Regions from separate parts of the Pararhizobium sp. IMCC21322 genome, predicted to be linked through region 2. Evidence: riboswitches for the same ligand, from Rfam matches in the RefSeq annotation. Region 2 holds a riboswitch; the other holds the start of a gene.
The links. Region 2 has a riboswitch for cobalamin ahead of RAL91_RS19855 (energy-coupling factor ABC transporter permease). Riboswitches for the same ligand answer to the same signal wherever they lie in the genome.

Region 1 (15,940 bases), 1.1 Mb from region 2:
TATCGTCTTTCTGCGCACCGTTGAGCACATCCTGAGTCCTGATCTGAAACAGACCGGATACCAGCGGAACCCGGCCACTGGTCACATCCAGAAAACCTCCCAGAAATGCAGGGTGATCTGCCGGAATGTCAGCCTCATGGGCAGAAACGGAGTGACGTAAAATCGAAGCAGTCGCCAAAAGTGAATAAAGCTCGCCGGTCAGGAATGTCTGAAACCGCTTCACCATACCGTCTTGAATTTCCACCCATTTGCAATGGGTTCCTGGCAATATGGCAAGACCGGAAAAATCTTCCTGTCTGGCCAGCAATCCGGCAATCTGGGTTTCCTCGCCCCGCATAATATCGCTATTGTTTCTCATATCCCGATATAAAAGCCCGGGGACAATGCGCACCGATCGCCCGGAAGCTGTAGTGATTCTGGTAATCTGGCATCCAAGATCTGACAGTTTGGCCGGGCAGGAGAGATAGGGTGCTTCACGCCAGCCTTGTCTTGAACCGGCCATGCCGCAAATCCAGACCGGCAGATTGGGCCAGCCATCTACCAATCGTTCGAACACAGCTTCAAATTCAGACGATTGCAGGCCACCAGCACCTTCAGGAGCACGCCTGGTATCAAGTTCCTGGCCATCAGCTGCCAAAAGGGACGCCCTGCAATTGGTGGTACCCCAATCAATTGCAATCATGTCAGCTCGTGATTGGTCTGGCTCGCTCACATTGACTCCGACTTGTTGATTGTAAGATAGAGCCCGGTCTGTGCGTACAGAACAGGAAGCTGCAAGCCTACCTGTGTCAACACAGCCCCGGACATAACCAGATTGCCACTTGCCAACTGATTGCTGAACCCTCGATTTGCCCGATCCAGAAGATCATCAGGATCATCCATGACAACATGATACTGAACATCGGGATCAAGGCCGGGTATACGAACCAATGCTGGAACTGTGGAACGTGGTCGGTCGATTTGCACGACACAGGCCCGTGCCTGATTTTTGTCCTTCGATACAGAAGCAAAGCCGATCAATGCTGGATCAATGCTCGGCAAGCGATAGAAATTGCCGCCGTGCCAAATGTGCCGATCCGCCTTGTAGCGCTCGACGGCATGACGCAGATCAGGAAACTCGCGTTCCGTGGTGTCACCTAAATCCAACTCCAGTCCCAGATGACCAACGCCGGCAACAAGCCCACGAAACCCGGGCAGAAATCCGCGTCCTGATGTGTGGCTCCATGCCGGCCCGATATGTGCGCCCATGACTTCCGGCGGGAAGAAAAAGGAAAACCCGGACTGAATGCGCGCACGCTCCACAGGATCATTTGAATCGGACGTCCAGAAGCGATGGGTCCGCTTCAGAATTTCCATATCAATACGGCCGCCACCGGACGCACAGCTCTCTATCTCAACATGAGGAAAGGCTGCTCTGATGCGATCCAGCAGGGCGTAAAGCGCCAAAGTCTGCTTATGAGCTGCAGCACGGCCCTCGCGGTTCCCCGGCATCACAAGATCCCGGTTCATATCCCATTTCAAATAGCCAATTGCATGATCGGTAAGAAGCTTCTCCAGACAATCATACAAATACTGCGTGACATCATCATTTGTGAGGTCCAGCACCAATTGATTGCGGCTTAGTGGATTTGGATAGTCTGCCAGACCAAGCACCCAATCGGGATGTGTTCTGTAAAGATCAGAATCCGGATTGACCATTTCAGGTTCCACCCACAGCCCGAATTCCAGGCCTTTGTTCGTCACATAATCTACGAGCGGGTCCAGACCCTCGGGATATTTTTCCTCATCGGCAAACCAGTCGCCAAGTCCAGCACGATCGCTGTCCCTGTTTTTGAACCAGCCATCATCGAGAACAAATCGCTCGGCGCCAACATCAACAGCACTGTCCACAAGTTGGGTCATCTTGTCCCAATCATGATCAAAATAAAGCGCTTCCCAGGTGTTCACGGTCACCGGTCGTGGTTTTTGCGGATCGGGGAATTTCAGAATTTTGCGTCTGATTTCCTCGTGAAAGGCCTGGCTCATGGCCGACAAACCATCACTGGATGCAGTTACATAAAGCTCAGGCGTTTTAAGACTGTCGCCGGGCCTCAATAACAACTCGCCGGCGAAATGCAGCGCGCCCATTTGCAATTGCATTTCCCCGCTTGGCAGCCGTTCCAGCACCATGCGGTGATTGCCACTCCAGCCAAGGTGAGATGCCAGACACGGCCCGCTATCCTCGCTGGTGTTTTCCCCCAGAAGGACAATGCCCGGAAATCCCTCATGCGAGGTGCGTCCACGCCGGTTTTCCTTCTTTGTCAAACCAACCGGAACTGTCATCCGCTCCAACGCAAACTCGGCGCACCAGCGCCCGTGAAATGACAGATATTCAGTCAGCCGGGACGGAACCGGAACAACGGGCGCCGCAAACCAATCCACCAGCAGCGAGCGATCGCTTGAGTTCACCAATTCGTTCTGGAATGTCAGCACATTCGTTTGGGGATCCAGAGAACAAGTGGTGCATAAATCAAGGCCACGATACGGATCACGGCAATAAAAGAGAATGCCCGTATCCGTTGTGTCATAGCGGGTGAAAGTGAAACGCCCGGCCCAGGCGGACGGCGCATCTTCAGCGCGGTGAGCTATCAGACCCGGATGCCCCATAAATCCGCGCGAGAACTCGGGAAGCAAGCTGATCGGTGCTGTCTCATCAAGCGAGGCCTGCGGTGTCGGACGCATCAGAGCTGAGACCAGAATGTCCAGATCAACATCATCTGGAAGCTTTGCCCCAAGATGAACAATTACGGGAATTCCATCCGTCCAGTGAAACACCACTGTTGTGGTGCCACTGTCCAGACGAGCTGTCCCGGTCGTTCTGCTGATCGACACCGATGCATCCATACAGTCAGCCTTTCGTGGCACCAAGTGTGAGGCCCGCGATGAAGTGCTTCTGCATCAGAAAGAACATCGCAACCGGTGGAACTGCCGCCAGAAGAGACGCGGCTGAAATCAGATGCCATTGCTGCACGAATTCGCCGTTCAGAGACCGGATACCAACGGTGATCGGCAGGCGTGCATCGTCCTGAAGCATGACTGTGGCCCAGAAGAAATCATTCCAGATGAATGTGAAGATCAGGACCGCCAAAGCGGCCACAGCAGGCTTCACCAACGGCAGCACCAAGTGCCAGAAAATGCGGAATTCACCAACACCTTCAATGCGGGCGGATTCAATCAGCTCGCGGGGCAGGGCCTTGATGAAGTTGCGCATGAACAGCGTACAGAACCCGGTCTGGAAAGCTGCATGAAACATGACGAGACCTGGCACCGTGTTGTAGATCTCCATCTTGTTGGACAAATCAATGACCGGCAGCATTAGAATCTGGAATGGTACGAAATTACCGGCCACGAACAGGAAGAACATCGGCAGCGCCCATTTGAACTGATAGACCGCAAGCGCGTAGCCAGTGAGACACGCAAGTGCAATGGAGACAGCAACCGTTGGCAATGTGATCACCATCGTGTTGATGAAGTACTGCCAGGCATCAGTCTGAGCGAAGACTTGCGAATAGTTTTCTACCATTGCGAAATCGCTTGGAATGCCAAATACATTGCCGGTGTTGATGTCCGACAGCGGACGGATTGACGTCATGAAGATTGCCAGAAGCGGCAACAGCCACAGGAGCAATGCGACAGGCAGCGCCAGTTTATAAGCTAGCTGGACGCCAGCGGATGATTTTTCAACAGGAGCGGGAAACATCAGTTGCCCTCCTTCTCGTCTTGGTACATCCGCCACAGGAAGTAGCTGATGTAGATGAGCATGATAGCGAACAGAACCGTGGCGATGGCTGAGCCGTAGCCATAGCGGCCAACGCCTTCGCCAACCGCTTGGTCGAACATGTAGTAAGCCAGCACATTGGTAGAGCCGAATGGCCCGCCCTGGGTCATCGTGGCCACCATATCAAACGAGCGCAGCGCACCGATCACCGTCACCACCACAGCAATGAAGGTCGCAGGCTTCAACTGCGGCAGGATGATGTGCCACAGCATTTTCCAACCCTTGGCATTATCAAGACGGCCGGCTTCGATCTGGTCTGGCGATACATTGTTGAGACCCGTGAGATACAGGATCATGCAATAAGCGATCTGCGGCCAAAGACCGGCAGCGATAATGCCGTAAGTGGCATAATCCGGATCACCCAGAATGGAGGGCGGGTCGATTGTGCATGTCGTGGTCAGATTATCCATAATGTTGGTTGTCTGCTCACAGAAGAAGAAGCCCCAGACTTCGCTCAGCAGGCCAAATTCCGGATTATAAGTCCAGGCGAAAATCAGACCGACAACGACCTGTGAAATCACGAAGGGGAAGAAGAACAGGGATTTATAAATCCGAATGCCACCAACGGTCTGGTTCAAAAACAGCGCGATGCCAAGACCTGCGGGCACTGCCAGCATATAGAGGACCAGCCAAAGAATGTTGTTCCACAGCGATGTGTAGAAGTTTGGATCATCAAGCAACAGGGCATAGTTGCGAAGCCCCACCCACTCACCGGTCCAAATGCCATTGATGTCGTAAAGGCCATCCCACTTTGTGAAGGAGTAGGAGATGGACTGAAAAATGGGAATGATTACGTAGATCAAAAAGAACGCTGTGCCAATGAACAGGAAAATCCAAGGCGCGTAAGTCAATTTGTTACGTTTGTAGAGCGATGTGTTGGTGAAGCCGATGAAGGCTGCTCCAAGTGCGATAATGAGACACGAAAATCTCGCAAAAAAACTTGGTACGCGTGCGTCCACACGCTTTGTAAAGCCAAGATTGTCGACCATCCAACTCACATCAAATGTGAACATGCCGATCAGCGCTGCAATCAGAACAATTGCTGATAACGCGACGGTGGTGCTGGCGGTCTGGTATCTGTTTGCACGCAGGCTAGCGGTGCTCGCCATCGTATCTTCCTCCCCAGAAGCAGTCTCAGATCAAAAGCCCAAAAAAAGCTTTGAGAAACTGGTTTTCAATTCCGCAGCCGCACATGGGCGCGACGGGGCATTTTTTAAATACGCCGGTTGCGAGATCGCAACCGGCGTAATGTGTCAGTCGCCTTAGTAAACTTCAGCTTGGACTTTATCGAGATTTTCCAAAATCTCATCCAATGACTCTGGCTCCAGCATGAATTTCTGGAAGCCTTCCATGCCAGCTTTCGCCATCGCTGCGGGTGCATCCCGGTCAAAGAACTGTGCAAGACCTGACGCAGTGGACACAGTCGCAAAACCTTCAACAATGAATTTGTCATCTTCATTGATGGCAGCCGCGGAGTTAGGTGGCAGCTGGCCAATGGTTTTGTTCCACTGTGACTGGGTGTCAGCCTGTGCAACAAAAGACAGGAAGAGACGTGCGTCTTCCTTGTTCTTCGCTTTCGCAGGGATGAAGAGCGCATCAGCAGGTGCTTCTTCAGCGCGGGCCAGACCAGGTGTGATTTCCGGGAACTGGAAGAAATCGATCTGATCTTCGGTCAAATCGGCATTCTTGAAGCCATCTACTGCGAAGTTGCCCATGACATACATGGCCGCATCACCATTTGCGAATGGTGCAATGGCTTCCTGCCAGGACATAGTGGCGTGGTTCTTCACAAAGGAACAACGTTCCAGCATGGTTCCCCAATTGGCGAAAGTCGCACGGATACGATCGTCAGTGTATTTGATTTCGCCGGCGGTCAGTCCGTTGTGAACATCATAGCCGTTGGTGCGAAGGTTGAGATAATCGAATACGCCAGCAGCTGTCCATAGGAACTTGGTGCCGATGGAGAACGGTGTCACACCGTTTTCTTTCATGACATCGCAGGCACTCAGCAACTCGTCCCAGGTCTTCGGTTCATCAAGGCTCAACTTGTCAAAAATGTCTTTCCGATAGTACACGCCCCACTGGTAATAGGAGTAAGGCACGCCCCACTGCTTACCATCGCGAGTCATGGTTGGCTTGATTGCTTCAAAGTTGGTAGACAGATTTTCATCAGATGCCCACAGATCAGAAATGTCTGTGAAAAGACCTGCATCAACAAATGGTGCCATGCGGTTTCCAGGATACCAGGATGTCACATCAGGTGCATCATTGGTCAGGAAGTTACGGATAGCAGTTTTGTGCGCTTCCCGGTCCGTGTTGTTAACAATGACATTGATGTCTGGATAAGCGGCCTTAAAAGCCTCAACAGCGTCGTCAAAGCCCTTTTTGGGGCCAGGGTTCAAATCATCAAAATTGATGACAAGGTCGCGCGCGGTGGCGACAGATGTAATGAGCGCGAGTGCGCCAGCTAAACTTGCAAGCTTAGCAATAGGTTTCAACATGAAATTCCTCCCAAGAGTTTCATTTTCCGCCGACGTGGCGGGATGGTTTGTGAGGCAAAACTTCGATTCTTCGATGCTTTGCCTTCAAAATAGAATACGAGCATATGCCTGTATCCGATTATTTATGCGTTCGATCTCCTCCCGATAACCCAGTGTTTGCCCCAACAAATTGAAGCTGTGCACCTTAAAAAGGGCGTACCGGAGGAAGTCAAACCTTACTCAGCCCAAGTTCTGTTATTTGGAACAGTGTTTGACTATTTAGAATTAATTCGCTATTCCTGCCATTCTGTCAAGCTTAAAACCAATCACGATATATGGCTTGCACAGTGTTAGAGTGGCGCATTCTCTGGCGTTGGAGTTAATGTGTGCACCGCTTCAGCAGCGGATAGAATCGCCGCGCTGACTTTGAATTCTCGTTGGGAGGCGGGGCGTCTATGTCTGGCACAAATGCCGCACAAAGTACTGAAGCGAAGTTTGACGTTGATGACAACGTCGAAACCAGCGCGTCCAAACGGCCTCCTGAAGTTTCTTCCAGGAGCGGGACAGGTACGCTGGGCAAAGCGATTGATGTGGTTGCTGCAATAGCAGATTCAAAATCACCGCTCAGGTTCACCGACCTTTTGAAGCTGGTCGGCCAACCACGCGGCACCCTGCACAGAAACATTTCAAATCTGCTTGAAGAGGGTTTGATTGCAATGAACCCGGACACTTATATTTACTCTCTTGGCCCAAGACTTTTGCAATTGGCCTCACAAGCCTGGAACGAGAACGAGTTGCGCGGCATTGCAGAACCACATCTGCGCGCACTCAACGATCTCGCTGGCGAAACAGTTCACCTGGCCATATTGCAGGGTGACCAGGTTGTTTATCTCGACAAGTTCGAGGCTCAGAACAGCTTGCGCATGCATTCACAGATTGGACGATCCGCCCCCGTCTACTGCACTGGCGTTGGAAAAGCGATTCTATCAGGACTGCCGGATGAAGAATTTGAAATTCTGGCAAAAAACATTAATTTTCAAAAGTTTACTGAAAATACCATAATCAATTTTGAAGATCTTCAGCGGGACAGGCAGACAAATATCGCCCGCGGCTTCGCTGTAGACGCTGAAGAACATGAAACTGGAATACGCTGTGCAGCCGCTGCCATCAAAGATGGTTCGGGAACACTGCTCGGCGGCGTATCCGTCACGGCGCCAGCCTATCGGATCACAGAAGAAATTTACGAACAATGGACCCATTGGGTTCAAACAACTGCGAGCGATATCGGTTCGGATGCAGATATCAGAATGGGACCCCGCAGATAGGGGCAAACGGGAGGAAAACTATGGCTGGACTTGAATTACGGGGCATCGAAAAATCTTTCGGCGAGGTGAAGGTTATTCATGGTGTCGATCTGGATATCGAAGATGGCGAGTTTGTTGTTTTTGTTGGACCGTCCGGTTGTGGCAAGTCTACGCTTCTACGCCTGGTCTCCGGCCTTGAGGACACCTCTGGCGGCGTTCTGAAAATCGGTGACCGCGATGTCACACGAATGGACCCGGCTGATCGTGGCGTCGCAATGGTGTTCCAGTCATATGCCCTCTACCCACACATGACTGTAGAAGAGAATATGGGTTTCGGCCTGAAAATGACCGGGCACAGCAAGCAGGAAGTTGACGAACGTGTTGCCAAAGCCGCTGCTATCCTGAAGCTGGATCATATGTTGGACCGTAAGCCTAAAGCGATGTCCGGCGGGCAACGTCAACGTGTTGCCATCGGTCGTGCCATTGTTCGCGAGCCGGAAGTGTTCCTGTTTGATGAACCGCTTTCAAACCTTGACGCTGAACTGCGTGTCGAAATGCGTCTGGAAATTGCCAAGCTTCATCAGGATCTTGGCAATACCATGATTTACGTGACGCATGATCAGACGGAAGCAATGACGCTTGCAGACAAGATTGTTGTGCTGCGGGCCGGAATCATTGAACAGGTTGGCTCGCCAATCCACCTGTACACAGATCCGGACAATTTGTTTGTGGCTGGCTTTATTGGCTCGCCTCGCATGAATTTCTTTGAAGTTCAGGTCGATTCTGTCTCTGGCAAAGATGTTGTGGTGACGGGCGGCCCCTTCGGAACACAGAAGCTTACCGTTCAGGCGCGCGACAATGCGCCAAAAGCGGGTGATACAGTCAGCTTTGGTGTGCGTCCTGAGCATTTTGTCCCGCTTGAACAATCCGGTGGCTACATTGAAGGCAAGGTCAGTGTTGTCGAGCAGCTTGGTGGCTCGTCCTTCCTTTATGTCGACATTGGCGGCACCGGACCGCTGACGGTTGAGCAAAAGGGTATTACGAACGAGAAGGCGGGTCATGTGTCCAAAATGGGCGTTGATCCATCGACTTGCATGCTGTTCGACAAAAATGAGCGTCGGCTTTGATTCGTGTGCTGTGCATATGCAGATCGGTGCCGCTTGACTGATGAATTTTTTGTTTTTGGAGTAGGCGAATGTCAAATGGCGCCGCTGAAATTACCACCAGACGCCCGCAATTGGGCGTCTGTTACTATCCTGAACACTGGCCCGAGAGCGAGTGGACGGATCACGCACGGCAAATGGTCGAAATCGGCCTGTCCTATGTCCGCATAGGTGAGTTTGCCTGGTCCAGACTGGAACCAAATCCCGGACAATATGAGTTTGACTGGCTGGCCCGCGCAATTGATGTGCTGGGACAGGCCGGCTTGAAAGTCGTATTGGGAACGCCAACGGCAACGCCGCCCAAATGGCTGGTCGATACCATGCCGGATATGATTGCCATCGGCCCGGACGGTCACAAGCGTGGCTTCGGCTCTCGCCGCCATTATGATTTCAGCCATCATGGATATCGTGTTGAATGCGCCCGCATCATTACAAAACTTGCGGAAAAGTTTGGCGAACATCCTGCCGTTACTGTCTGGCAAACGGACAATGAATATGGCTGTCATGATACAACCTATTCCTATTCAAACGCTGCACTGACAGGCTTCAGAAGCTGGCTGAAAGATAAATACGGCACCATTGGCAATATGAACGAGGCTTGGGGCAATGTGTTCTGGTCGATGGAGTATCGCGACTTTTCAGAAATCGATTTGCCCAATCTCACTGTCACTGAAGCCAATCCATCGCATCACCTTGCGTTTCGTCGATACTCTTCAGATCAGGTTGTTACCTTTAACCGGGAGCAGGTCGAGATCCTGCGAAAACTCAGCCCTGGTCGCGACATCATCCACAATTTCATGGGCATGTTTACAGAATTTGACCATTTTGACGTCGCTGAAGATTTGGATATTTCGTCATGGGATTCCTATCCACTTGGCTTTCTGGAGCGACGAACGGATCTCAGCGACGCGCATAAGGAAAAATACCTGAATCAGGGCGATCCCGATTTCACGGCTTTCCACCATGATCTTTATCGCGGAACCGGCAATGGACGCTGGTGGGTCATGGAGCAACAGCCAGGCACGGTGAACTGGGCGGACTGGAATCCTGCACCGTTGCCCGGCATGGTCCGGCTGTGGACCTGGGAAGCCATTGCGCACGGCGCAGAAGTGGTTTCGTATTTTCGCTGGCGTCAGGCACCTTTTGCGCAGGAGCAGATGCATGCCGGGTTAAACAAACCTGATGGCACGGCAGATATCGCTGCGCATGAAGCCGCGCAAGTTGCAAGCGAACTCGATCAGCTGGACCTGACGGTCGACACGTCACAGGCAGACGTCGCACTGATTTTGGACTATCCAAGCATCTGGATGACGCAAATCCAGCCCCAGGGTAAAGATTACGATCCCATTGCGCTTCATTTCGCTTTTTACTGCGCTGCCCGAAAACTCGGACTGTCTGTGGACATAGTTGCCTCCGGCGCAGACCTGTCCGGCTATGAGCTGGTTATGGTGCCCAACCTTCTTCAGGTAACCGAGCATGCTGCAGCAGCCTTTGAAGCGACAAACGCCCAAATTGTATTTGGTCCAAGAACTGGTTCCAAAACACACGACCTCGCAATCCCGGCAAACCTGGCTCCCGGTCCTCTGGCGCAACTGCTTCAGCTCAGGGTCGATTGTGTTGAAAGTCTGCGTCCAGGAATTGTTCATCAGGCTGGCGGCGGCTCAATATCCAAATGGCGCGAGCATCTCACATTGCTGGCCACGCCGGATGATTGCTACCAAATGCCGGATGGTCACCCGGCCTATGTCCAATTCGGCAGGATTTCCTACTTGGCGGGTTGGCCAGATGAAAACCTGTTGCAGGATGTTTTAGTCAAATCCGCTGAGCGAGCAGGACTACAAGTTCAAATCATGCCGGATGGCGTCAGGGTTCGCACGATGGGTCCGCACAAGGTCTACACAAACTACGGCAGGACACCTGCAAACATCGAGAAGATCATCGGTTCCGAATCTATTGTGCAGGGCGAGGGAGGCTGTATCCAGTCTGCCAGCGTTGTTATCACCCGCATATCCTGAAAGAAAAACCCGCCGAGCGAAACGCTTCGGCGGGTTGAAATGGCTCCCCGAGTCGGACTCGAACCAACGACAAGGTGATTAACAGTCACCTGCTCTACCAACTGAGCTATCGGGGATCAGTGGTGAGCGTCTATACAAAAGGAATGGGGCGTTGCCAAGACCCGATTGCTCGTAAAAACACCTTTTCTGCTCTCTTTGTTTGATTTGGCCTTACTGTGCGCCGGTTTGATCCTTATCTGCGGGCAGGTTGCAACCAAAGCAAGATGGTCCAAAGTGCCTTCGATAAAATTTGCCGGTAAATCATTCAATCTTCCGCAATCGCAACTGGCACGCATCAGCCTGGGCGTCGTGTTTGTGCTGTTCGGCTTCGTCGGATTTTTGCCGATCGTCGGCTTCTGGATGATACCGGTTGGACTGATCATTCTGTCCTACGATGTTCCGTCTATAAGGCGCGGAACAAGACGGATTGCTGTTTGGTGGGGCAGGAAGCGCCAGGAGAGGCAGCAGAAAAGAAAATAGGCGCAATCACAACTGCGCTTGCAATACCGCGCTCGAAAAGCTTATGTGAACTCGTGTTGGTTTTGGTTCATCGTGGATGCGATGCACCGAATGAAAAGGGAACACGGATGCAGATGACCCAATCCGGGGTCTGCAAACCGGGACTGCCCCCGCAACTGTGAGCGGTGAGCCACTGTTTCAAATGCCACTGGATATGTCCGGGAAGGCGAAACAAATGGCTGCGAACCGCGAGTCAGGAGACCTGCCAGCACATTGGAATCAAACTGCCGTCGGGTCGGACGGATAGGAGATAATTATGCCTTACTGTGCTTTGGGCGGCAGAGATTCTGCCGCAACCATTCATTTCCCCCAATTGAATACCTGTCCGGAAACGGGACTATCAGCTGACAAACTGCGTCGCTGACGGCCATTTGAGGACAAATCCATGCTTTCCAATTTTTTACTCAGCACCAGGCCGCTGGCATGAGTGCCACACTCCAACCAGAACAGAACTCCGCTCTCATTTTAGGTGGTGCGCGCTCCGGTAAGAGCGCCTATGCCGAGCAGATGGTACTGGCCTGCGGTAACACCCCTCACTACGTGGCGACGTCACAAATTTTCGACGATGAAATGAAACAGCGTGTGCAACAGCATCAACACCGTCGCGGTACTCATTGGAGTGTCACGGAAGAGCCCCTGAACCTGCGTGAAGCGATAGAAGATGCACCAACCGGTAGTTCGGCCATTCTGGTCGATTGCCTGACCCTGTGGCTCTCTAACCTCATGCATCATGAGCGCAATGTAGACAATGAAACCAGTCAATTGCTTGATCTCATACCCGGCCTAAGTCGGCCAATTGTATTTGTATCCAATGAAGTCGGCATGGGCATCGTGCCGGAAAATGCATTGGCCCGCTCGTTTCGTGACCATCAGGGTCGCTTGAACCAGAAGCTGGCCGTAACCGTTGACCGTGTGGATTTCATTGCCGCCGGTCTTCCTCTTAATCTGAAACCCCAAAGGACAATTCAATGAGCATGGCGACAAAAATACCTGCAACTATTATTACCGGTTTTCTGGGTGCGGGAAAAACCACGCTCATTCGTCATTTGTTGCAAAATGCTGGGGGACGTCGCATCGCGCTCATCATCAATGAATTTGGTGATATGGGATTTGACGCGGACCTTCTGAAAGGCTGCAATTCAGATGCTTGTAGCGCGGACGACATTGTAGAACTGACCAATGGCTGTATCTGCTGCACCGTCGCTGATGATTTCCTGCCCACCATGGAAACACTTCTGTCGCGCAGCGAGCAACCCGACCACATCATCATCGAAACATCCGGCCTGGCACTTCCACAACCTCTGGTCCGCGCATTTTCATGGCCGAGTGTGAAATCCAAAGTCACCGTTGATGGCGTGATCACTGTTGTGGATGCAGCCGCATTGTCTGAAGGCAAAATGGTACATGATGAAGCGGCGCTTCAGGAACAGCGGACCGCTGATGAAGCATTGGACCACGAAAGTCCGATTGAAGAACTGTTTGAAGATCAGTTGAAATGCGCAGATCTCGTCATTCTGTCAAAAGCGGATCTGGTGAGCGCTGAAGGCTTGGCTAAAGCACGCGAAATTGCATCCCGTGACACGCGCGATGCTGTTCAGTTTCTGGAAGCTTCAAACGGCATCGTTTCTCCCTCAGTAGTGCTGGGTCTGACTGCACAGGCCGAAGAAGACATGGAGAACCGCAAAAGTCATCATGACGATCATGACCACGAGCATGATCATGATGATTTTGAGACATTTATTGTGGAGACCAGCAGCCATGAGAGCGTGGATACGGCAAGGGCCGCCGTTCTGGCTGCCATGAACAGTCATGGGGTTCTGCGCATAAAGGGCGCCATTTCCATACACGGGAAAAATGCGCCTTTGGCAGTGCAAGCTGTCGGTCCGCGCGTTGAAACCTGGTTTGCCACGCCAAGCGGCGGAACGCCAAAACTTGTGGTAATCGGTGAAAAGGGACTCGATCAGACTGCAATTCGCGCCACATTATCGGATGTGATTGCCGCTAAAAAGGCCAGTTGACTAGTGCATGTCCTTCAGGCCCAGACACGACGCATAGATGATGGAGAGGAAGCCGTTGACCTCGGTCAGTCGCCCGGCGACATTGTAGTTCTGACGGCAGCTGACACCGAAATTTCTGGCTTCTCCTACGCAGCACAATCATTGGAAACCGAATTCCCAAGCCTGCGCGTTGCAAGCCTGCTCGCATTGTCCCACCCATATTCCGTGGACATGTATCTGGAACAGACGTTGGCCCAGGCAAAGCTTGTTGTTGTGCGCCTGTTGGGAGGCCGTAATTACTGGCCCTATGGCCTGGAGCGTCTGGCGGAATTGGCGCGGGCCAATAATACCAAGATCATAGTCGTCCCGGGAGATGCAAATTGGGATGTCGATCTTGAGACCGCCACAACTCTCGATCCGAACCACGCAAGAACCTTCTGGCGTTACTGCGTTGAAGGCGGCGTTGAAAACCTGAAAAATGCCCTCCGGTTTCTGGCTTCACAGATAGGCTACGAAACCACTTTTGAGCCACCCAAACCGCTGCCAAAGGCGGGGCTGTATTGGCCGGGAACAGCGCAGCCCGATATTAACCTGATGCAGGATAGCCAGCACAAAAACGGTTTGGCCGCCATTGTGTTCTATCGCTCGACAGTACAGGCAAATGCGACCGCACCCATTGATGGTCTGATCAAAGCACTCAATTGCAAAGGCATGAATGTTCTGCCGATTTATGTGTCCAGCCTGAAAGATCCAGAATCGATTGCTGTGCTGGACGCCGTTTTCAAACAGGCCACGCCAGCCATTATCCTGAACGGCACCGCATTTGCGGTGTCCAAACCCGGCGGTGCCCACAAAGTCACGCCACTGGATCAGACCGGATGCATGGTGCTGCAATTTGTCATGTCCGGTACATCTCAAGAAGGATGGCAGGACAGCGACCGGGGCTTGTCAGCCAAAGATCTAACCATGCATGTTGTTCTTCCCGAGATCGATGGTCGTGTCCTGACCCAAATTATCTCGTTTAAGGAAGAGGGGGCCTTTGATCCCAAAACGGAATGCAGCCCAACCCAATTCATACCCATCGAGGATCGGATTGCACGGCTCGCCGTTCAGGCAGCCAGTTGGGCTCAATTGCGGAAGATTTCGGCAGCCGACAAGCGCGTGGCCATAATCCTCTCCAACTATCCGAACAAGGATGGGCGCATGGCAAATGGTGTTGGACTCGACACACCGGCCAGTACGATTGCCCTGCTGCAAGCATTGAAACTTGACGGCTACACAATTGAGAATGCGCCGGAAAACGGCAAAGTTCTGATGGACCGCTTTATGGCGGGCCCGACGAACGCTTTTGACCTGACACGTTTGATGCAAGCTGAGTTCAGCATATCCATCGAGAAATATCTTCAATATTACAGCACCTTATCTCAATTTCTGCAAAATCAAATCGAAGCGCGATGGGGCAACCCGGAAGACGACCCGACCTGCATCGATGGTCTGTTTCGTCTGGCAATCCACAAATTTGGCAATGTCATCATTGGTGTGCAGCCTGCACGGGGATACAACATCGATCCCAAGGACACCTATCATGATCCGGCGCTTGTGCCACCGCACAACTACCTCGCATTTTACGCCTGGCTGCGTCTGGAATTTGGTGCCGATGCGCTTGTCCATATGGGCAAGCATGGCAACACGGAATGGCTGCCCGGCAAGGCATTGGCTCTGTCGGCCAATTGCTGGCCTGACGCAATCATGCAGGGCCTCCCAATTATTTATCCCTTCATCGTCAATGATCCGGGTGAGGGAGCGCAGGCAAAGCGCCGGATGAGTTCGGTGATCATAGATCATCTGATGCCAGCCATGACCCGCGCAGAGACTTATGGACCCTTGTCGGAAATCGAAGCACTGATCGATGAGTATTTCCTCGCCTCCGGTGTGGATCAAAAAAGAGTAAGGCTCCTTGATGACCAGATTTTTGAGGCCATTGATCGCCATTCATTGGGAACAGAGTTGGGCCTGAAGCCAGGTTTCGACAAGCAGGATGCATTGCAGCGCCTTGATGGATACATCTGTGAGCTGAAAGAGTTGCAGATACGAGACGGGCTGCATATTCTGGGGCACTCACCGCAAGGCGAACAGCGGGATGACACGCTGACAGCACTGGCAAGAGTGCCGGGACCGACCGGGATGTCGCTGCACCGGGCGATTGCTGCTGATTTAAACCTGTCCAATTTTGATCCTTTGGCGTGCGATATGTCGGAACACTGGACAGGCCCAAAACCACAGTCACTTGCAGGCGTCTCCAACGATGCGTGGCGCACGAATGCCGACACGGTAGAGCGCTTGGAAGCCCTGGCAAAAGCTTTGATCAATGGCGCGACACAATGCCAAACAGATTGGACACAAACAGCAGATGTCCTGCAGAATCTTGAAACTGAGATTGCCGTCAATCTGGACGAGAGCGGTTCAAAGGAAATACATGCCTGCTTGTCAGCGCTGAATGGCAGCTTTGTGAATCCGGGACCTTCGGGGGCACCAACACGCGGGCGTCTGGACTGCCTGCCAACGGGCCGCAATTTCTACTCAGTCGATGTCCGGTCAGTGCCAAC
Region 2 (15,940 bases):
CCGGAGGGCGGCCTCGATATCTCTCACGGCTTTGCCATTCCGGTTCTGATTGCCATTACAGTCGGCATCTTCATGACATTCCTGGTCACACGCACACGCTTTGGCCGCTACGTGTTTGCAATTGGTGGCAACCCTGAAGCTGCAGAGCTGGCCGGCATCAATACAAAACGCATGACCCTGATGATTTTCTCTCTGATGGGCGGCCTTGTTGGAATATCAGCTGTTATCGCAAGCGCTCGCTTGAATGCAGCGACCAACTCTCTGGGGCAACTGGACGAGTTGTACGTGATCGCGGCGGCGGTTATCGGCGGGACCTCCTTCGCAGGTGGCATCGGGACAATCTACGGTGCGATGCTGGGGGCATTGGTCATGCAATCACTGCAATCGGGCATGGTTCTGGTCGGCTTCGATTCTGCTGTCCAGCAAATGGTTGTCGGGGGCGTTCTGATCTTTGCCGTCTGGCTCGATACCATCTATCGCAAAAACTCGGTTTAAGGGAGGAAGCGACATGACAGATACAGCAACACAAGTTGAAGCCGTGGATGGCTCCGCTACACCATTGATCGAAATGAAGGATATCTCGATTGCTTTCGGCGGCATCAAGGCGGTGGATCATGCATCTATCGACTTGTATCCGGGAGAAGTTGTCGGGCTGCTTGGCCACAATGGCGCCGGGAAATCCACCCTGATCAAAATTCTCTCCGGGGCCTATGGGCGCGACACCGGTCAGATATTTGTGCGTGGTGAAGAAGCCACAATCACCAACCCACGCCATGCCAAGGATTATGGCATTGAAACCATCTACCAGACCCTTGCGCTGGCGGATAATGTGGATGCGGCGGCAAACCTGTTCCTGGGCCGAGAATTGCTGACCCGCTGGGGCACACTCGATGATGCTGCCATGGAAGATGAGACCCGCAGAGTGATGGGTCGGCTCAACCCGAACTTTAAAAAGTTCAAGGAGCCGGTCAAATTACTCTCCGGTGGTCAACGCCAGTCAGTGGCCATTGCCCGTGCCATTCACTTCAATGCGCGCATTCTCATCATGGATGAGCCAACGGCGGCTCTAGGTCCGCAGGAAACCGAGCAGGTTGGCCAGCTCATCAAGCAGCTCAAGAAAGATGGCATCGGCATCTTTCTCATCAGCCATGATATCCACGATGTATTTGATCTGGCAGACAGGGTATCGGTCATGAAAAACGGCCAGGTTGTTGGCTCCGCGTCAACCAAGGATGTCACCAAGGATGAGGTGCTTGGTATGATCATTCTCGGCAAATGCCCTCCAGGTGCGACACCCGGTCCAGGTGCATCCAGCGACTGATAGTCATGAAAAAGCCGGGCAGAAAATCTCTGCCCGGCCATCACTAATTTTCAGAAAGCCGACTTTTATTCGCCGGGAGGCGGTCCGCGCCTGTCGCTGATGATAGACGCATCACACATCTGATCCGGATCTGTAAGGCTGCAACCAGTCTCGGCAACAAAGCAGCCAATCGTCTGGTTCGCTCCAATTTCATTGACATGATAGTGATAGCCAAGCCCATCCGTAAGGTGGCCTCGGCAAGCATCCAGATCGGATGGCTCAGCGCCATCGGCATCTGCCCGCGCTGTCATTGGGTAACCATCCAGCGCAATACCAATAATAGCGGCGTGTCCGGACACACTGCTTGTTTCCGGGCTGCAGCCCCCTGCTGCATGATAGTGATAACCCGCATTCGGGTTCACATGTCCTCCACAATCATCGAAAGGCGCTAGCGTGTGTGCGGCAAGAATTGCATCCACAGGAGCTGGCGCGTCAAATTTGACACCGTTAAAGGCCAGACCAATTCCACCCAAGCCATTCACGCGACCTGGCGTTTCCTGATCCACAGGATGAAGCGGCAACACATATGTGGTCAACACTTCCTCATCCATATAGGATGTCAGGCATTCAACGCAGTAATTATTGTAAGCAGCATCGACATCAGGTCTTGCAGCAGCCTCACAAGCCGCTTTGCTGTCCGTTACCCGGATATTCCCATTGGCAGGATCAAACAATTGCCAATCAGTGTCACCGTAGAATGCCGCCAGATTTTCAACAAAGCCACCATCTGCATCATAGCGTTTGCCTTCGTGGAGCCAGATCCCTGCTTCGTCAGGACCATCTGAGATGTTGCGTGGACACCATGGGCCCATATCATTCTCTGTCAGATTGGATTTCACGGTGATGCTGAGACAGCTTGTTTTGGTGCCGCCGGACAAGGTGCAATCAACGATTTTGGGTTCGCCAACAATAACGCCGTCATCGAACATGGCGATCATGCTGTCGACAGCCGCGCTGTCTTCATGAGCAAAACCGGAAGTCAGACTTGCTGCCAACAGCAACAGTGAAACAGACAGGGCACTCGCAATTCTCATGGTCATGGCTCTCTTTCTTCCAAGATGCACCCGGCGCCTTCAAGTACAGGTCCCTTCAGGTGCAGGCGATTGTCACCAAATATTGCGGGCGCAATACAATTCTAGCACGAACGATGGCTAAATTAGGAACACGTTCAATCTAACATTTAGATCGATAGCCCTTCACAAACTTCGGAGCAAGCTGCAAGAAAAGCCGGGCAAAGGGAGAGACTTTGCCCGGAAGTTTGCACCCCGCTTTTAGTCTGGCTTAGCGGCTGCCACCGCGTTTGCCACCACGACCAGCCTGATATTCTTCAGGTGAAATCTGGCCGTCTCCATTGGCATCAAGCTCGGTAAACCGGGCTTCCTGGCGTTCCAGGACGCGGTTTGCGCGTGCCGCGATATTGTCAGTGAAGACTGAAATCGCGGTCTTGAACTCTTCTTCAGACACATTGCCATTATCGTCAGCATCTGCGCGCTGGAACATACGTTCCATGCCGCGTTCACCACGTTCGCCACCACGACGCTCTTGTCGGTCTGCATGGCGCTTTCCGCGCATCTCTGACCGGTCACCCGCTTCTTTCCGACCTTCGGGACGGTCTGCTGCATGGGCTTCGCGCATCAATTCATGGGCAGCTTTCAATTCTTCCAGCGTAACGGCACTGTCATCATTTGCATCAACGGTTGCAAACATCGCGAGCAGATGGGTTTCCACTTCCGCTTCGGTCACGGTTCCGTTGCTGTCCTGATCCATACCCTGCATCATCTCTTGGGCAAATCCACCCATGCGGCCATGTCCGCCACGGTCTCCGCCGCCCTTGCCACCAAAGGCCTCTGCGCCAGCGGTCAGGCCAATAGCGCCGATCAGTGCAACAGTGGTTGCTGCAATGCTTGTTTTCAGGATTCTTTTATTTGTTGTCTTGGTCATTTTGTACTCCGATTAAGTTGGGGTGTATCCGTCACGTCTCGTTGTGACTGCCTCAACATGGGGAGCATTTGTCGCAGAACTATCCTTCAAAACACCCCGGTTTGCATCAAATTGTGTATGTTCTTCACAGTGATACAATTTGCGACAACTAAAGATTTCGCATAACGCAAAACCGGTCTAAAACTTCATCATGGAAGAACAGGCACCACATATTCTTGTTGTCGACGACCATCGCGACATTCGCGATCCACTGGCACAATATCTGAAGAAAAACGGCTTTCGGGCGATGACAGCCGACGGCGGTGCAGCCTTGCGTCAAACGGTCAAATCCCAAGCCTTCGATCTGATCATCCTGGATATTATGATGCCTGGAGAAGACGGGCTGACCCTGTGCCGTTTCCTGCGCGAAACCACAAACACGCCCATTATTCTGCTCACAGCGGTCATCGAGGAAACAGACAAGATCATTGGCCTGGAAATGGGAGCCGATGACTATGTCACCAAGCCGTTCAACCCGCGAGAATTACTGGCCCGCATCAAGGCTGTATTACGCCGCTCTCAAAGCCTGCCTCCACAGCGCGAACCACGCGACGGCAAGCATTATCATTTCAATGGTTGGGTTTTTGACACGACAACAAGGCAATTATGCAAGGATGGCGGCCCTGATGTCGGCTTGAGCACGGGTGAGTTTTCCCTGCTTTCCATTTTTGTTGATCGCCCGAACATGGTGCTGACCCGTGATCAGCTGATTGACCTGACGCGCGGTCGCAACGCTGGTCCATTTGATCGTGCCATCGACAATCAGGTCAGCCGCCTGCGCAAGAAAATAGAAGAGGACCCCAAAAGTCCAATGCTCATCCAAACCGTTTGGGGCGGCGGCTACAAATTTGCCGGCACCGTGGAACAAGCATGAGCGCGACCTCCCGCAAATCCTGGCGGCGTTTTATCTGGCCACGCGGACTGACCGGACAGATCATCATTCTGATCATACTGACAATTCTGATTTCTCAAATCATCAACATCATTCTGGTGGCAGGAGAACGCGCTGACGCATTCCGGCGCGGCGCAGCGGGCCCGCTCATCGGCCAGATCATCATTGCTGCAGAGCTGTTGCAAAATACTGATGAGGCTACCGAACAACGATTATTGGCAGCGCTTAGCAGTTCAGAAAGACGCCTTACCATTGATGCGCAACCGCTGGCGCGCGAAACAAATGGCTCCACACTCACAAAGCGGCTCGAAACAAGACTGCAACGGGAATCCGGCCTGACGGCACGTATCGAGGCCCGTTTTGTCGAAAAGAGGTTTCAACGCGACAGCGAAGAGAGGGAGGCCAGAAGTGAAGCCAGACGTGAAGTCTGGCGCGAGATCAGACGACAGCACAGAAACGAAAGATCACGGCCTGACAACCAAAACCGGTTACGACCATTGCAGGTTGACAGGTTCATCGTATCGCTGGAGTTATCCAAAGACCGCTGGCTGAATACGGTTTTGCGCCTTCCTGGACGCGATCTGGAATGGCTGCGCACCAGCCTGTTTTACAACATCGCTTTGGCATTGATCCTGTGCGGCATTGCCATTTGGTTCCTGCGCCGTGTCACGCGGCCCATGAAAGATCTGACCGTTGCGGCCGATGCGCTGGGACGCGGTGAAGATGTTCCCTTGCTGCCAGAAACCGGCCCACTGGAAATCCGCCGCGCAACATCTGCCTTCAACGCCATGCAGGATAGACTGACCCGCTTCGTCAAGGACCGCACACAGATGCTGGCGGCAATCTCCCATGATCTGCGCACGCCGATCACAAGCCTGCGGCTGCGTGCTGAATTGCTGGATGATGAAACGGCCAGAGACAACATGATCCGCACCCTTGATGAAATGCAGACGATGACAGAAAGTGTGCAGGCCTTTGCTCGCGACGATGCGGCCAGCGAACCCATTTCAGATGTTGATATTCTTGCGCTTCTGGAGGAATGCGCGTCAATTTTCAGAGCACAGGGCGGGCAGATTGACCTCACGGTCAATGCAGCACCAATACCGCTTTTGCGGGGCCGCCCCATGTCATTGAAGCGAGCCATCAATAACCTTTTGGAAAACGCAATTGTTTACGGCAAACGCGCTGAAATCACTATCGACTGCAACCCAAAATCAATGATTGTACAGATTCGCGACTTTGGCCCGGGAATACCACAGGACCGCATGGAGGAGATGTTCAAACCCTTTGCGCGGCTGGAGAGTTCCCGTAGCCGGGAAACCGGTGGTACCGGGCTGGGCCTTTCCATAGCGCGCTCAATCATTCACGCACATGGCGGCGAAATCAGCTTGCAAAACGCCAGCGAAGGCGGTCTCATTGTCACGATTGACCTGCCATCAGCACAGTAGAGTTTCGTGCCTGTTTCCTTAGCCACACCATTTTTGATCATTGCCCGCAACGCCCAATGGGTTCTGGTGGCCGGCCTTGTTGGTGGCATCGCGTTTCCGGCAGCTGCAGGCGTTCTGCGCCCCCATATTCCGGAAATGGTGGCTATCATTCTGTTTGTCTCCGCACTGCGCATAGAAGTCAGCGCCTTGCATGTAAACAGACGTCAGGCGCTGGCAGATGTTGCCGTCGTCCTGACGCTGCAGCTGATTACACCGCTGCTTGTCTTTGCAATCCTCACGGCCCTGCCCGTGCCGGAACTGTGGCGGGATATTCTGACCGTGGTTTATGCGGGCGCCTCAATTTCAGGCGCGCCAGCCTTTGCCATGCTGATGGGGCTGGATGGTGCCAGGGCCATGCGCCTTCTCATCATCGGTACGACTTTGCTGCCTTTGACCTCCTTCCCGATTTTTTCCCTGTTGCCGAATGTGGCAACGGAAACATCGCTTTGGTTGGTCTCGCTTAAATTGCTTGGCCTTATAGGGATCGCCGGCATTGCCGCCCTGCTGCTAAGACGCCCGGTCACCAAAGCGCTCGGGGAACGGGCACCACAAATTCTGAACGGCATAAACACCCTTGCACTGGCCATCTTTGTGTTGGCCCTGATGGACGCCATTCAACCGGTATTGCTCACCAATCCGCTGCGCGTCTTGTGGGTTCTTGTGATTTCCTGCATCGCCAATCTTGGTGCTCAAATTCTACACGCCACCATCATCACAATGCGGGCACGCGCCAAAGGCAGATCACCAACGGCTTCCGAGCTAACTCCTGCCGTGCCGTCGGGCAACCGCAATCTGGCGCTGTTTCTGGCAGCGCTTCCGGTTGGTGTCACGGCTCCATGGCTGCTGTTTATCGGTTGTTTTCAGGTGCCGATGTATCTCACCCCGCTTGTGATGCGGCCTCTTTTGCGATGGCTTCAGGGGAACGAGGCCAAAGCGACGCCAGAATCCTGACCACAATCAGCGTAAACACCACCCGGCCCACCAGAATGACCCAGATATTGGCACCCAAGGCCAGCATGATGCCGGTATCCTCAATCAATCCGTGAGACAGGGACAGCCAGCACAGTGCCAGTGTCTTCGCACGCAGCGAAAAATTCTTCTCACGGGATTCGCCGATAATCAGCCCACCACCATACATCAGCCCAAGCAGAACACCGATAGTGGTTAAAGGCGCAATCTCGCGGTTAAGGCCTGACAAGCGGATCAGTGGAATAGAGGCTCTGGTGAAGAGGTCGGTAAACCCGGTCTTCTCGCTGATATCAAGCGCAACAAACAGCACGACAATAATCACGAGAACCACCAGCATGGTTTTTGCGGACGCGACCGCATATTGCCAATGGCTGATATCCTCACTGCCCCCGGCCGTAAACAGCGACAGATCAACCGGGCCCTGCAGAATGGACAACCAGTCACAAATCCAGAACACCATGACACCATAGACAATGGCCCCGAAAAACCGCAGCAAAACGGTTCCGATAAAGGTCACGCCGGTACGTTTGACGATGGCCTGTTCAATGGGCAGCGCGTGGGCAATCAGCATGATGGATGCCAGAATACTGAGCTGTGCCATGTTCATCTCAACACCGGCCAGCACTGGCAGAGCGCCAAAGCCTGCATAAATGCCAACCAGCAATGCACTGCCCCAGACAATACCGGTTTCGGCAGGCAGGCCCATCAGACCCATCACTGGCTCAAGTGCGGGTCCCATGGCATCAATCAATCCATAGACCTCAGCAATTCGAACCAGAATAAGCACCGGAATCATGACCTTGCAAAGATCAACAAAGGTAAGCCAGCTCTTATCAAACAGTCTTTTGAAATAATTGGACATAAATGCGCCTGTTGTGGACAAGTGCTTTTAGACGAAAAGCACAATCAGGCCCAACACTAAAGCGACAAGACGCCACAGAAAAAAACGTGGTGCAATCGCAGCAAAGGATAGAGCCACAAGTGCCACCAAAACCTTGGCAGCCGCAAACAAAGCGATCAGCGGTTCAGACCCAAGCCCGATCAATCCCGGATTGGCAATCATGCCAAGGGGAATGAAATAAAGACCCAACCCCAGCGCCATAGCGGTTAGCGCGACTTTCAGCCAGTTCTCTTCCACCATTCCCGCAGCAATAAACACGGCACCACAGACGGGCGGCGTGATGGTTGACAGCAGAGCAAACCAGAACACAAACAAATGCGCCTGCAATGGCTCAAGACCCAAATCGATCAAGGCAGGTCCAGCCACCGATATACAGATCACATAGGCCGCCGTTGTCGGCACCTCCATGCCGAGAATCAGACAGGCGAAAGCCGTCAGCAGCAAGGCAGGCCACAACATGCCGCCGGAGCCGGACAGGATCAGCGATGTGATTTTCACACCGAGGCCCGTCATGCCCAGAACTCCGATAATGATGGAGGCACACAGAATAATGGATGCAATCAGAGCCACCTGACGTCCGGCATTCATGAGCACCGCTTCCACACGCGCCAATGTGCGCCGCCAATCAAACGACAAATTGCTGTCCACCAGCAGCAAGACGGCCCCGGCGATCATCGCCAGACTGGCGGCATATTGTGGTGTCACTTTAGCGCCGAACATGCCCCAAAGCAGCACGCCAAAGGGCACCAGGAAGAACGCCGATGTAATAGCCACCTGCCGCAATGAGGGCTGGTCTTCTTTGGGCACACCGCGCAGGGGAAAGCGCAGGAAAAACATATCAATGCCCACCCAGACAGCGGCAAAATACAACAGCGCGGGTAACAGTGCCGCCAGAATGATCTGCTCGTAAGGCGTGCCGGTCAGCTCCACCATGACAAACGCCCCGGCCCCCATCAGCGGCGGCATGATCTGCCCGCCGGAAGATGCCACGGCCTCAACGGCTGCCGCCAATCGTTTGGGATAACCAAGCCGCGTCATGGCAGGCAATGTAATGGCACCCGTGGACGCCACATTGGCAGAGGCCGAACCGGAGATGGAGCCGAACAACGCAGAAGACAGAACGGACACTTTGGCAGCGCCGCCGCGCAACCGTCCCGCCGCAGCCGAGGCCACATTCATGAAGCCCTGCCCCGCTTCACCGGCATTCAAAATGGCCCCGAAAATCACGAAGATCGCAACAATGCTGACCGAAACGCCCGTCAACTTGCCCCAGATCCCACCCTCGGCAATTGTCAGTGTTCCCAGAAAGCTTTGCAGCGGTATACCGGCGTAGCCAAACTCGCCGGGAATGTGCTGGCCAAACAGCCCGTAGGCCAGCGCCAGCGCGGCAACCGTCGGCAGCGGCCAACTGATGGCACGTCGTGCCATTTCAAGCGTGACCCCCAACAGAACAACAGCCACACCCAGTTGAAAATCACCGGACAGAGTACCGTATTGGTCACCCAGCATATCCTCATTCAGCGCAATCCAGATGCAGTCAGCCACGCCCAGCACACACAACACTGTGCCACTGATGCGCTGACGTTGCGTCTTGGCCATGAAGATAAGCACCCATGGCAATGCCAGCGCCATATGCAAGGGACGGCTGAGAAGATTGGGCACAAGTCCGGAGAAAATCAGCCAGATATGAAACCCGATGGACATGGCTCCAAGCGCGCACCAAAAGAGGCGCGCTGTCCCAGACAGCGCGCCTTCATCAGAAGCAATTGAGAGTGACTTAGTTGTCACGCCTGTAAATTACCTGTGTGCGTTACTTCTGCGCGTCGGAAAGTGGAAAATCCATTTCCGTGTAATAGCGCAGCGCGCCGGGATGAATGGCGCTGGTGATGGTGCCCATCAAGTTTTGATCCACGCCATTCCACCAGGCAGCATCTTCACCCATTTTGGTCTTTTGGTCCCAATAGGTCTTGGTCAGTTGGTAGGCCGTATCATCATCCATATTGGTGGTGGTATAGGCCACAACCGGCAGTGATGTGGTTACGATGTCAGCCTCCTGCCCGGCATATGTGCCAGCGGGAATCACCAGCCGCGTACGTTTGGTGGCGGCAATCTGCTCATCATCCAGAGATAGAACCTTTACGCCAACACTGGCTGCAGCCTCGATGACATTTGGCGCAGGCCAGGAACCAGCCGTGACAAATCCGTCAATCTGACCGTTCTTCAGCGCCGGTACAGCATTGGACAATTCCACATCCGGCAGATTGACCTTTGTTTCCAGACCAAACAGGCCCAGATATTTCGCGCCCTCACGCGCACCGAAAGAACCCTTGCCAATCAATATGGTCTTGCCTTCCATATCGGCGAAAGAATTGATGCCCGCATCTTCGCGTACGACAAAATGCATGGTCAGCGATGGAATCGGGAACAGCGCTCTGATCTCATCAAATTTCGGGTTGCTCTTGCCTTCAAACATGGCCTTGCCACCCTGCGCCAGACCAACAAGTGCTGGCGGCGTAGTGAACACATAATTGCCTGGCCGGGCAGCGGCTTCCATGACGTTCTGAACCGAACCCTGGCTTTCCTCAACGGTGACAATCACATCGCCATTTGTTCCTGCCTTCATGGCCTCGGCAATCTGCACCGCCATCTGATAATAGGACGAACTGGATGATGCAGACTTGTAGGTCACACGCGTCTCTGCATGGCTTGCAAAGCCCGTTGCAGCAAGCAATCCTGATGCCAGAGCCAAGCTCTTGAAAAGTTTCATAAAATTTCCTCCAGAAGTGTTTTGTCGGTTTGTAGTCATTGCATGCTGACAGCCTATGACATATATCCGCGTCAAAACAAGCCTCCTCACATCCTCTCAGGCGTATTGCGCCAAGACCAAAGTCTGGGTTCAACTCCATGCTCGATTCCGCACTTCCACTCATTTCAGTCAAGAACCTTGAAAAAACCTATGATGGCGGGTTTCAAGCCTTGAAAGATGTCTCTCTGGACATCGAACAAGGGGAAATTCTGGCGCTGCTCGGCCCCAATGGCGCTGGCAAAACCACCTTGATTTCCGCCATCTGCGGCATTGTGACGCCGACCGGCGGCACAGTCACCGTCGCAGGCCACGACATCATCAAGGACTATCGCAAAACCCGCGCCATGATCGGCCTTGTGCCACAGGAACTGACCACAGATGCCTTCGAAACTGTATTTGCAACGGTCAGCTTTTCACGCGGTCTGTTCGGTAAAAAGCGCGATGATGCTTTTGTCGAAAAAACCCTGAAAAGCCTGTCGCTCTGGGACAAGAAGGACAACAAGATCATCCAATTGTCCGGCGGCATGAAACGCCGTGTGCTGATTGCCAAAGCCCTGTCTCACGAACCTGAAATTCTTTTCCTTGATGAACCAACTGCCGGGGTGGATGTGGAGTTGCGCAAAGACATGTGGCAGGTCGTGCGCGAATTGCGCGAAAGCGGCGTCACCATCATCCTCACCACCCATTATATTGAAGAAGCCGAGGAAATCGCCGACCGCGTTGGCGTTATTGCCCATGGCGAAATCATTCTGGTCGAAGACAAGGCAGAATTGATGGCAAAGCTTGGTAAGAAAATGCTGATGCTGGACCTGCATGAGCCGCTCAAAGCGCTGCCGGATGCCCTCAACCGCCACGGTCTGAAACTGGCAGAAACTGGCGAGCAAATCATCTACACCTACAACACACAGGGCGAGCGCACAGGCATAACCTCCCTGCTGCAGGACCTCTCCGATGCGGGTATCCGCTTTAAAGATCTCAACACCAAGCAAAGCTCGCTTGAGGAAATCTTTGTCACGCTGGTTCACGAGGATTCAGCGCAATCAAATTCAAAAGCCGAGACAAAGGCCAAAGACCCGGCGGAGGCCACATAAATCATGAATCTCACTGCTGTCAGAGCCATCTATGCATTCGAAATGAACCGCATGTGGCGCACCCTGTTTCAAAGCCTCATCTCGCCGATTTTATCGACCTCGCTCTATTTCGTGGTGTTCGGATCGGCCATCGGCTCGCGCATTCCGGAAATTGAGGGCGTGAGCTACGGCTCCTTCATCGTGCCGGGCCTTATCATGCTGTCCCTGCTCACCCAGTCGCTGTCCAATGCCGCCTTTGGTATCTACTTCCCCAAATTCACGGGCACGATTTACGAATTGCTGTCAGCGCCCATTTCGTCGTTTGAAATTGTACTGGGTTATGTGGGAGCCGCCGCGACCAAATCGCTCATTCTCGGCGCGATTATTCTGGCAACAGCCAGCCTGTTCGTGGAACTGCAAATTGCGCACCCGTTCATCATGCTGCTGTTTCTGGTGCTGACCGCGCTGACCTTCAGCCTGCTCGGCTTTATCATTGGCATCTGGGCCGATAGTTTTGAAAAACTGCAGATCGTACCACTGCTGGTCATCACACCCTTGGTGTTTCTGGGCGGCAGCTTCTATTCGGTCAACATGTTGCCCCCCATCTGGCAGACGGTGACGTTCTTCAACCCGGTGCTCTACCTTGTCAGCGGCTTTCGCTGGAGCTTTTATGAAGTTGCCGACGTTGATGTGACCATCAGCCTCGCTGTCATCACCCTGTTTCTGGTGAGCTGCATTTCCATCGTCTGGTGGATTTTCAAGACGGGCTATCAGGTCAAGCAATAGGCTGCACAAACAAAAATCCCGGCTCCAGAGGAACCGGGATTTTGAATCTTGTTTCAGGCCGTTAGGCCAATCTGTTGAATCAGATCATCAGGCGGCGGATGTGTGCAAACGTCCATAGAACAATGGGGTGGATGAAACCGACCGCAATGTTTTTGCGCCGTACAGAACGGCCAGATCAGCCAGCGGCTCAACCAGAACAACCAGCATGTAGGCGGCTGCGAAAGAGGCAACGGAACTCAGGCTTTCTGCGCCAAAACCCTGACCGTAAAACGCCCAGAATGCGACCCAGGCAACCACACCACCCTGATAGGCGGTTGAGAGCGTCAGTGCCTGTTTGTAGGACAGATCCACATAGGCCGTCTTTGGTGCAATGATGCGTTTTGCCAGCGCGCTGATAGCCCACAATGGCAGCAGCAGCGTTGTAACATTCATGCCGTATTGCGGCAGATCAATCGGTGCGAAGAACACTCCCTGTGCCAGCAGGCCAAGCGCCAGACCAATGGCCGCCGCGCCGCCGCCAAACAGCAGATACAGTGTGGACCCCAGAATGAAGTGAACTTCCGATACGCCAACCGGATAATGCGGCAATACCTGAAAGAACACGAAAACAATCATTGTGGCCGCAACACTGCGCATGGCCAGAGCGGACACGCCGCCATCATTGCGAATCGTATCCCAGGCCATTTTGCCAACCAGCGCGGCAGCACCGGCTGATGTGGCATAGCTCAGGGCAATTTTAGCGCCGTCAACGACGCCAGGTTCAATATGCATTTTAGTCTCCTTTGCGCACCCGCCGTGCGCCTCGTGTGAATTGGTCTTGCGACCGGTTTGGATGGCAGGTTTCCTGGCTTGTGCCTTGCGCCTCACTCACCTTCCCGGCGTTCGCCAGTGGCATATCGAGTTTGGCAGTCACATACAGTTGCGGGGGCAGCCACGGATTTAATCCCGATTTGGGTAGCTCGAACCGTGTTCCCTTATCTCATCCCGCCCGCCTGTGGCGTTCGGGAACCATCGACCACTGTCTTGGCGCAAGATGGTTTGTGAGTAAAGCGGGAAGGTCAGATTGATGCCAGGGTCATCATCAGGCGTTCACGCCGGGAAATCATGTCATCGGCCCGGACTGTTCCCCATGCGCTATATCTGCAATCAGTGCCCGGAAAGGCGCATAAAAATCCGACTTTGTGGTTTCAGAAGAGCCTGAAACACGCGGCCGAATTTCTGCACCTCACACAGCCCGCAATTTCAAAGACTCTTAAAGAACTTGAGGAAATTGCAGGCGTTACCCTGCTTGAACGCGGTCGCGGCGGCGTGTTGATAACTCCCGAGGGCGAGGTTTTCTTAAGGCACGCCGCCACCAGCCTCAACGCGCTGGATCAGGCCTTGAACAGCGTATCTGCACTGCAAAAGGGGGAACAGGGTTCCCTTGCAGTCGGCGCACTACCCAGCGTTGCAGCACGGCTGATGCCATTGGCAACACAAATTTTCAAACAGGATTTCCCCCACATCACCCTTCTGCTTGAAGGGGGCCAACACAGTTTTCTGGTGGATCGTCTGCGCCGGAACGATTGATCTGCTGATCGGTCGGCTTGGCAAGCCCGACCAGATGAAAGGCATATCCTTCACTCAGCTCTATATGGAAGATGTTGTCGTGGTCTGCTCGCCGGATCATCCACTGACCAGGTCCAGTCGGCTCGCCGATATCTCATCCTATCAAATCATCTACCCCACACCAGAGTCAGCCATTCGCCCGCTGGTGGACCTGATGATGATTGCCAATAATATCAATACCTTCTCCAATCGTATTGAATCAGTTTCTGCGACATTCGGACACGGCCTGACCCTGACCAGCAACGCCTTATGGATCATCTCAAGCGGCGTAGTCGCCACAGACATCGCCAACGGAAGACTGGTCGCACTACCAATCGATATGCGCCTCACCAACGGCCCCATAGGCATCATGACCCGCGCCGAAGAGGACTTGTCACCGCTCGCCCAAGTGTCTCGCCAAGCGGCGATAAAAGCGGTTGAGGAATTGCGGTTGCGTTGAAGGATGTGTTGAATGTTCGAAGATTAGGTTGCAGCTTACATGGACGGGAGGCGGTCATTCGCTGCGGCTGTTTAGCAATTCCAAACGGTCGGGCAAGCAGACGATCAACTCCCCGTATTACTCAGACAACACTGCGTTGATGAACGGCAGCATAAAACTTCTCACTGATTCATATTGGTCTGCTTGAAGTAACTGTTCCTTGGTTTCAGGGTTTACTTCACGCCCGTCCAATTTTACGCCATGCAGACTACCCGTCGCAAGAACCAGCTGGCTTCCAGATGGTCTTTCATTAAGCGCAAAATTAATCATGCGTTTCGAATTTTCTGGGTCAGGATCTTGTTGGAGCGGTGTATCAATTACGATTGGACAAAAACAAGAAGTAGAAAATTTGTCTATCGTATGCAAAATAGCATAATTGTAAGCGAGGATAAGTCGTGGCGCTTTGTTGCCCGTCTCTCGAATTGTCGGTCTGATGTTATCCCACATGTTGCTTGGAACATTATCAACACGAAGTTTTTTGCAGAACATACGAAGCTTATCAGCATAAAATTTGACGATTTTTTCTCTGTTCTCCTTTTTGTCAAACGAGCCCATTTCCTTTTTTGCAGCGGCAATTTTTTCGTTTAGCGCGCCAATATCACCGTCGATTGAGCGTTCCTCCCGCTCAAAGGTATGGTCCAGAATGCGCTCACTTTCATCGCGCAACATGTCGCCTAACTTGATCTGTCCTCTAGTCTCCTCAAGGATTGATTGAATGCGATCTATGCTAACTTGCATTGATGGCACACTCTTTAAACGCAGAACAATTTCAGCATTCAGCTTGTCGACCTTCGCTCGCGCTTCTAGAAGTATAATGCGGCATGCGTCCGCGTCATTGTGCAAACCAAACCTGTTAGCAAAATCGTTTTCATGCACTGTGCTGCAAACTGGGCAAACGATCTCTGCATCACTTAGCTTTTTTGAGAACTTTATGTCAGCCTCTAGTTCTGACAGCACCCTAGCAGCAATTTCGACCTCTTCTCGTGAAGCTGTCCTTCGAGCCTGCAGTTGTGAAATCTCAATTCGAACCTCATCATAAGATTTCTGCAATACGTTTTGCTCTTTCAACAGAGCGTTAATCCTGTCTCCAAAGGCTCCTACATCCAATGCGATCCCAACTCGCTTGCGCTTGTCATTAAAGCGTTGTTTAGCTTTAGACAGCGCAGTTCTTTCTTGAGCCAGTTCTCCTCTGGCTGCAGTTGCTTCATCCCTTGCGGCCTTCAACCGATAGTACTCTTTGGGACGAATTCCAGTGTGATAGCGGGCTATGTCGTTCTTGTAAGCGCTAATCATTTCAAGACCAGAGAACGAAGACCACGTGTCTACCCAACCCTTTTCTTGATCAAGGTAAAATGGAAGAAAGCAGAAAGCAGGTGGAGGAACGGCATTTCCCCCCCCTTGAGCTTCGCAGTTATCTCAAAGTCCAGTAGCTCTGCAATTTTTGGCGCTAGATCCTTAACTACTGAATTTCCGGTCCATGTTAGTGTTCTAACCTCATCAAACAACGCAAAACGCCCTGCTTGTCGGAGCATAAAGAACGCACTACCGTCAATTTCGAACTCAAGCAGTGTTTCGACTTTTGCATTCTTCCAGGGTTCTGGCG

Region 1: linked by a shared signal. The riboswitch ahead of cobU (bifunctional adenosylcobinamide kinase/adenosylcobinamide-phosphate guanylyltransferase) and the one ahead of RAL91_RS19855 (energy-coupling factor ABC transporter permease) in region 2 are both predicted to bind cobalamin.

What each region holds. Positions count from the first base shown of each region.
Region 1 covers NZ_CP132335.1:3,046,423-3,062,362, forward strand. Annotated here, with positions in the region: gene RAL91_RS14420 (2-dehydro-3-deoxygalactonokinase) at 1-712, opposite strand, end outside; gene RAL91_RS14425 (alpha-galactosidase) at 709-2,871, opposite strand; gene RAL91_RS14430 (carbohydrate ABC transporter permease) at 2,888-3,739, opposite strand; gene RAL91_RS14435 (carbohydrate ABC transporter permease) at 3,739-4,926, opposite strand; gene RAL91_RS14440 (ABC transporter substrate-binding protein) at 5,080-6,318, opposite strand; gene RAL91_RS14445 (IclR family transcriptional regulator) at 6,753-7,622, shown strand; gene RAL91_RS14450 (ABC transporter ATP-binding protein) at 7,643-8,728, shown strand; gene RAL91_RS14455 (beta-galactosidase) at 8,797-10,779, shown strand; tRNA gene RAL91_RS14460 (tRNA-Asn) at 10,820-10,895, opposite strand; gene RAL91_RS14465 (hypothetical protein) at 11,053-11,298, shown strand; cobalamin riboswitch at 11,339-11,562, shown strand; gene cobU (bifunctional adenosylcobinamide kinase/adenosylcobinamide-phosphate guanylyltransferase) at 11,761-12,309, shown strand; gene cobW (cobalamin biosynthesis protein CobW) at 12,312-13,355, shown strand; gene cobN (cobaltochelatase subunit CobN) at 13,359-15,940, shown strand, end outside.
Region 2 covers NZ_CP132335.1:4,187,697-4,203,636, forward strand. Annotated here, with positions in the region: gene RAL91_RS19795 (sugar ABC transporter permease) at 1-495, shown strand, start outside; gene RAL91_RS19800 (ATP-binding cassette domain-containing protein) at 509-1,321, shown strand; gene RAL91_RS19805 (YHYH protein) at 1,387-2,400, opposite strand; gene RAL91_RS19810 (EF-hand domain-containing protein) at 2,642-3,301, opposite strand; gene RAL91_RS19815 (response regulator) at 3,492-4,214, shown strand; gene RAL91_RS19820 (ATP-binding protein) at 4,211-5,680, shown strand; gene RAL91_RS19825 (hypothetical protein) at 5,687-6,670, shown strand; gene RAL91_RS19830 (nucleoside recognition domain-containing protein) at 6,597-7,550, opposite strand; gene RAL91_RS19835 (TRAP transporter fused permease subunit) at 7,578-9,293, opposite strand; gene RAL91_RS19840 (TAXI family TRAP transporter solute-binding subunit) at 9,400-10,356, opposite strand; gene RAL91_RS19845 (ABC transporter ATP-binding protein) at 10,494-11,486, shown strand; gene RAL91_RS19850 (ABC transporter permease) at 11,490-12,251, shown strand; gene RAL91_RS19855 (energy-coupling factor ABC transporter permease) at 12,339-13,022, opposite strand; cobalamin riboswitch at 13,068-13,279, opposite strand; gene RAL91_RS19860 (LysR family transcriptional regulator) at 13,356-13,820, shown strand; gene RAL91_RS19865 (LysR substrate-binding domain-containing protein) at 13,768-14,298, shown strand; gene RAL91_RS19870 (hypothetical protein) at 14,416-15,630, opposite strand; gene RAL91_RS19875 (hypothetical protein) at 15,660-15,940, opposite strand, start outside.